3 regions of the Planococcus sp. APC 3900 genome follow, and region 2 is predicted to be linked to each of the others. Evidence: predicted binding sites of a transcription regulator. Region 2 holds the regulator's gene; each other region holds the start of a gene.
The links. The regulator CtsR, encoded in region 2, represses protease genes until heat stress. The targets are predictions, from matches to a motif close to ATGGTCAATAAAGGTCAAACA.
Positions count from the first base shown of each region.

Region 1: a site for CtsR is predicted at 1,125-1,145, ahead of QMA04_RS05425 (ATP-dependent Clp protease ATP-binding subunit). Genes of this name have one in related genera too.
Region 3: a site for CtsR is predicted at 1,213-1,233, ahead of clpP (ATP-dependent Clp endopeptidase proteolytic subunit ClpP). Genes of this name have one in related genera too.

Region 1 is NZ_JASDCT010000002.1:288,795-291,065, reverse strand. It holds gene QMA04_RS05425 (ATP-dependent Clp protease ATP-binding subunit) at 1-1,104, opposite strand, end outside; gene QMA04_RS05420 (metal-sulfur cluster assembly factor) at 1,242-1,550, opposite strand; gene QMA04_RS05415 (prolyl oligopeptidase family serine peptidase) at 1,618-2,271, opposite strand, start outside.
Region 2 is NZ_JASDCT010000012.1:9-2,279, forward strand. It holds gene QMA04_RS17040 (hypothetical protein) at 89-334, shown strand; gene QMA04_RS17045 (CtsR family transcriptional regulator) at 487-957, shown strand; gene QMA04_RS17050 (UvrB/UvrC motif-containing protein) at 970-1,503, shown strand; gene mcsB (protein-arginine kinase McsB) at 1,493-2,271, shown strand, end outside.
Region 3 is NZ_JASDCT010000007.1:104,686-106,956, reverse strand. It holds gene QMA04_RS14480 (TPM domain-containing protein) at 1-720, opposite strand, end outside; gene QMA04_RS14475 (hypothetical protein) at 717-860, opposite strand; tRNA gene QMA04_RS14470 (tRNA-Arg) at 1,067-1,138, opposite strand; gene clpP (ATP-dependent Clp endopeptidase proteolytic subunit ClpP) at 1,311-1,922, shown strand; gene QMA04_RS14460 (HPr family phosphocarrier protein) at 1,981-2,238, opposite strand.

The sequences.
Region 1 (2,271 bases), on a different contig from region 2:
CGCTACCAATTCCTTTTCCAGTTCCGGAATCTTGCCATGCTGCAGAACGGCTGCCGCATTCAAATCATAGCGGTTTTCCGCATCTTCCAGCTGGCGGCGGAACTGATCCAATTGTTCCCGCTTTTCCTGGATTTTCTTCAACGATTCTTTTTCTTCTGTCCACTGGTTTTTCATATCTGCGGAAGAATCGCGCAGCTCCGTGATTTCTTTACGCAAAGTATCCAAGCGTGTTTTGCTGGCTGCATCGGTTTCTTTCATCAATGCCTGCTCTTCGATTTCAAGCTGCATAAGGCGGCGCGTCACTTCATCCAATTCCTGCGGCATGGAATCGATTTCTGTCCGGATCATCGCACATGCCTCATCGATCAAATCAATGGCTTTGTCCGGCAAAAAGCGTTCAGTGATGTAACGATCCGACATAGCAGCCGCAGCTACAATGGCACGGTCATGTATCCGCACAGCATGGTGCAGTTCAAAACGCTCCTTCAAACCGCGCAAAATCGACACCGTGTCTTCTACAGAAGGCTCTCTTACCATCACTTGCTGGAACCGGCGTTCCAAAGCCGGATCTTTTTCAATATGCATCCGGTATTCGTCCAATGTGGTCGCTCCGATGCAATATAATTCCCCTCGGGCAAGCATCGGTTTCAGCATATTTCCTGCATCCATCGCACCTTCAGTTTTACCCGCTCCGACGATGGTATGAATTTCATCAATAAACAGGATGATCTGTCCTTCACTGTCTTTGACCTGCTTTAAAACACTTTTTAACCGTTCCTCAAATTCCCCCCGGTACTTGGCTCCAGCAATCAATGCGCTCATATCAAGCTCATAGATGGTCCGGTTTTTCAACCCTTCCGGTACGTCATTGCGGACAATTCGCTGTGCCAATCCTTCAACGATCGCCGTTTTGCCGACACCCGGTTCGCCGATCAATACCGGATTGTTTTTGGTTTTCCGCGACAGAATGCGGATGACATTACGGATTTCCTGGTCTCGTCCGATGACAGGATCCATTTTCCCTGATTGGGCTTGCTCCACCATATTGCGGCCAAACTGCTCCAACGGGGATTTTTGTTCTGTGTTATTTTGGAATTGAACCATAACAACCACACCTCTCAATTAGTTTGACTATCTTTGACTAATTAGATTATAGTCAAATTTTCAGGAATATGCAATTATTTTGGTCTTAAAAAAAGGCCGTTACGGAATAAAATCCGTAACGGCCTTTCAAGTATAGATTATCTGACGCCAAGCGCCATTTTCGCGTAACGAGACATATGTTCTTTGCCCCATACTGGCTGCCAGACGATTTTAACATCGACTTCTTCCACTTCAGGCAGCTCATATAATGCTTCTTTGACCATTTGAACGATTTGAGGTCCCATTGGGCAACCCATTGACGTTAATGTCATGGTAACCACTGCAAATCCGTCTTCTGTAACCATTACATCATATACAAGGCCCAAATTGACAATATCGACACCCAATTCAGGATCGATTACTGTTTCTAAGGCACCCATCATGCTGTCTTTCATATCTTGATCCATTCAGAATCCCTCCCTTTACTGTTAGTACCATCTTAACAAACTTTCACCGGAAATGAAATTCACACGCTTATTCCAGCAAATACTTAGCCAGCCAGTTTGTCGCTTCAAGCATGCCGGTCCGGCTCACCGCATGTCCCGCTTCGCGTTCACGCTTGAACTCGATCTTCTCAGGGATCGCTTCATATTGTTGTTTCAATTCTTTATACAAGCGATAGGTCGGTTCAAATGGAACCGTGACATCCTGTTCCCCATGCCAGAAATAAATCGGGCGTCCATTGAATTTCTCCAAATGGCGGCGGCTGTCAAAAATAGCTAAAGTCGACAGCATCTTTTCGCGTTCTTCTTCACTGATCGGCAACTGGAAACCTCTCTTTTCGTATTGGGCCATCTGTGCCTGTGCCAATTCCACATAGTTTCCGGCACCCATCATCACTGCGGCCGCTTTGATCCACGGATAGACCGTCATTGCGCCCAGTGTCGTAATGCCGCCCATTGACGTACCGCCTACTGCTGGTTCACCGGCCATCAATCCGCGTTTATGTAATTCATCCCGCAGAAATGCCAATTCTTCAATTGATGTCAAAACGATTTCCCAAAATCGTAAGCTTATCTGGACTCCATCCAATCCTTCACTTCGTTCTCCGTGAAGATGGGAATCAGGTAAAATCACACGAATTCCTTTATCAGCCAATTGGTATGCATAATGCAGATTATGCTCTTT
Region 2 (2,271 bases):
ACGTTGTTCTATAAAAGTTATTTATAATAATTGAGAATAAGGATTGAAGAGGATGTGAAATGGGAAAAGCAGGAGTGAGGTGAGAATTATGAAACCCGGTATTTATAGAGTCGAAGCTATTGATAAAAGAACAGCATTGTTAAAAACAATTGAAAATGGGGAAGAACAGTATACTTTTCCAATAACAGATTTTACTCATAATGTTTCAGTTGGCGATGTAGTGGAGGTCTGGCAGGAAGGCATTAAGTGGAAGACTAAGTACATGGAAGAAAAAACAGAATCTGTATCCAGCCATGCAAAAGATTTTGTGAAGAGAATATTCGATCAGGAATAAACAGGAAGTCTTGAAGCGAAATTGCTTCGGGACTTTTTTGATTGTAAATTTTGATTCGTACTATTTGATATCCGCAAAAAGCTTGGTGTATAATTAAGTCAAATATAGTCAAAGTCAACTTTGGCATATTATGTATCGAAGAGGTGAAAGCGATGCGGAATATTTCGGATGTAATAGAAGGTTATTTGAAGCAGGTTATCGAATTAAGCGAGAGAGACCATATTGAAATTAAACGCAGTGAAGTAGCTGAAAAGTTTCAATGTGTTCCTTCTCAAATAAACTACGTCATCAATACTCGATTTACAGTTGACCGTGGATATTTGGTAGAAAGTAAGCGCGGTGGTGGCGGGTATATTCGAATTAAAAGAATCAGGCTTCATCAAAAATCAGATGTAATCGCAGATGTGATTCAGCGCTTAGAACATGGTGCCACTCAAGTAATGGCAGAAGATATTGTTTTTAGGTTGCTGGATGAAGAGGTTATTTCTAAAAGAGAAGCAAAGCTGATTCTCAGTGCTGTAGATCGCGCGACGCTGCTTTTGCCTCTTCCGACGCGTGATGAAGTCCGAGCTCGTATTCTTATAGCGATGCTCTTTACAATTAAGTATCAAACCACGATATAAAGGGGTGAAAAGATGATTTGCGATCAGTGCGGAGAACGTTCTGCATCAGTAATAGTTAAACAACAGCAACAAGGACAGATAACGGAGCTTCATTTATGCCATATCTGTGCAGCTGAAAACCATAGCATTAATATTGCTTTTGAACAGGATCCATTAGCTATTCATCAGCTATTATCAAATTGGTTCCCTAATTCGCAGGCATCCGTTAACCCTGTCAGAAAAGAAGCGGTGACCTGTCCATCCTGTGGATTTAGTTTTCCGAAGTTCCTGCAGCTTGGCAAGTTTGGTTGTGCTTCTTGTTATGATGCATTTTCCTCCCAATTGGATGAAATATTTAAAAGGTTTCATAATGGGAATACAGAACACACTGGGAAGATCCCGGCTTCTTATGGCACAACTTTAAAGATAAAAAAAGAAATAGAGGAACTGCGCAAGCAAATGCAGGTTTCTGTGAGTGAAGAGGATTTTGAGGAAGCTGCACGGCTAAGAGATGAAGTAAAAGTTTTGAGTTCCAAGCTTGAGGGAGGTGCTTCCAATGGCAGTTGAACGGTTTCTCCAACCTCGAGCAAGCAGCTGGATGGCGAATGATGGAGAGAATGTTGATATTGCAATGAGTACAAGAATCCGGTTGGCTAGAAATTTAGAGAATTTCAAGTTTCCGTATTCTTTTACTGAAGATGAGGCACTTAAAGTAGATAAAGAGATTTCATCTGTATTACTGGATAAAGGTGGCGAGTTGGACTATACTTTCAGCCATATCAGTATTGAAGAACTTGCTAAACTCCAAAAGGAAGTACTGGTGGAAAAACACCTAATCAGTCCTTATCTGGCCAATAGCCAACATTCCGGTTCTGTTTTATTGTCTGATAACGAAGAGCTGAGTATTATGGTAAATGAAGAGGATCATTTGCGGATACAAAGTCTGCAGTCAGGATTCCATCTTCAGAAAGCGTATAAGATAGCGAATGAGTTAGATTCCTTATTGGAAAAGAACTTATCTTATGCCTTTCATGAAAAATACGGCTACTTAACTAGTTGCCCTACGAATGTGGGTACTGGAATGAGGGCTTCGGTCATGCTACATTTGCCGGCATTGACGATGTCCCATCAAATTCAACGGATCATTCCAGCGATTTCAAGGCTTGGCATGGTAGTTCGTGGCATTTATGGTGAAGGCAGTGAAGCATTAGGAAATGTTTATCAAATATCCAATCAATTGACGCTAGGTAAGTCTGAGTACGAAATTCTTCAGGATTTGGAGAATATGACGGAACAGATTATCCAACAGGAACGCAAAGCGCGGGAAGCAATTTT
Region 3 (2,271 bases), on a different contig from region 2:
GCCTCCAGAGCTTTTTCTGGCACTGCCGCTCCGTGATTGGCCTCTCAACCGGCCACTTCTGGATTTTTTGCCATTGCCTCTTCCTGCACCATCTCCAAATAAGGCCACAACAATCCAAATGCCAATGACGATGGCTATAATGACACGATGAAGCGGCCATTTTTCACGGGGCTCATAAGCAGGAACTTGGGATGCTCCAGTCTGGGTAGCGGCAGCTCCAACATTTTGGCTATATTCTGCTGTCACTTCATGATAAAGCGCTGTATAGGTATTCCTAATGCCTTGGTCGAATTGATCTTTATTCAAATACGGCACGGCGTAATCATCCAATATCCGCCCCACCTTAGCATCCGGCAAAACACCTTCAAGACCGTAGCCCGTAGCGATATAGATTTCACGGTCGCCTGTCGAAACTACCATCAGAACACCGTTATTTTCTTCTTCAGAACCAATTTCGTAATGGCGCAGAGCTTCTAAAGCATAGCTTTCAATAGCCTCTCCTTCCAGCGAAGGAATGGCCATCACAGCAATCTGGGCAGTCGTCGCATCTTCTAAGTTTTTACCTAAAAGGCGCAATTCTTCTTCAGCTTCATCGGATAGAACATCAGAAATATCCTGTACATAAATATCATTGGTTAGTTCCGGGAAATCGATTGCGTTGACAGGAACAGCCACCAGGAAAATCCCTAATGCACTCAGAAAGATAATTTTTTTCTTCATTTTTCATTATCCATTCCGAAATTGATGGCCAACACTTCAGAAGCACCTGGATTTTCTTCAAAATACTTTTCTCTATTCAAATCGAATCCACCTTTAATCCATAAGGTTACACTTAGATTGGAAATCACTAATTTCTTCATCCAGCTTCCCTCTTTTCGATACTACGTAATAATATTTCGTTATAATTATGCATGTAAACTTTTTACATATCTTTCGTAGTATAGCTCATTTAACCTCTTAACAGAAGATTCCATCCATAAGCGATTTTTCGCATCTTTGCATATGGCAACCAAAAAAAAGCCCGCATCGCCGATTAAACGGCAAAACGGACTTTCCTGTTTATTGATGCCCTCGGAGGGAATCGAACCCCCATCTCAAGAACCGGAATCTTACGTGTGATCCATTACACTACGAGGGCGTATTCGCTATTAGCGACTTTTCTATTATACAAAACCATTCTGACTTAATCAAGTCCATTTTTTTAATTCGTTAGATTTGACCTTCATTGACCATCATGTGTATGATAATAGTACAGCTGAGAGAACTTTCAGCATTGTTTGCACACCACTTAATCGAGGAGGAACTATTCTATGAACTTAATTCCTACAGTAATCGAACAAACAAGCCGAGGCGAACGTGCTTATGACATTTATTCACGTTTGTTGAAAGACCGTGTTATTATGCTGGGCAGCGGAATTGATGATAATGTTGCGAATTCAATCGTCGCGCAGCTTCTGTTCCTTGAAGCGGAAGATCCGGACAAAGACATTTCCATTTACATCAACAGCCCAGGCGGCAGCATCACAGCCGGTATGGCGATTTACGATACAATGCAGTTTATCCGTCCAGACGTACAGACAATTTGTATCGGTATGGCAGCTTCAATGGGTGCATTCCTATTGGCAGCTGGCACAAAAGGCAAACGCCTTGCATTGCCGAATGCCGAAGTCATGATTCACCAGCCTCTTGGTGGTGCTCAAGGCCAAGCGACTGAAATTGAAATTGCAGCGAAACGCATTCTTCATCTTCGCGAGAAATTGAACCAGATCTTGTCTGAACGCACAGGACAACCAATCGAAGTCATTTCCAAAGATACGGACCGCGATAACTTCATGACAGCAGAACGCGCGCTTGAATATGGCTTGATCGACCAAGTCATCACACGCAGCAAATTGCCTGAAAACCACAAAAAAGATATCTAAAACAAAAACCTCACAGCCCAATGGCTGTGAGGTTTTTATTTGCTCTAATCAGAGGTGATCAAGCTTCCTGCTCGATAATTCCAGAAAGCGACTGAACCGCTTTTTCCTCGTCCAAGCCGTCTGCTGAAATCGTGATGAGTGTGCCTTTGCTGATGGCTAGGCTCATGATTCCCATGATGCTTTTAGCGTTTACTTTTTTATTGTCTTTTTCCAAGTAGATATCCGCTGTGTATCTGTTCGCTTCTTGAACAAATAAAGCAGCCTGTCTTGCTTGAAGACCTGATTTCAATAATACTTTCACCTGTTTTTCAACCATACTTATCCTCCTCTAAAACTTCACTCTCTTATA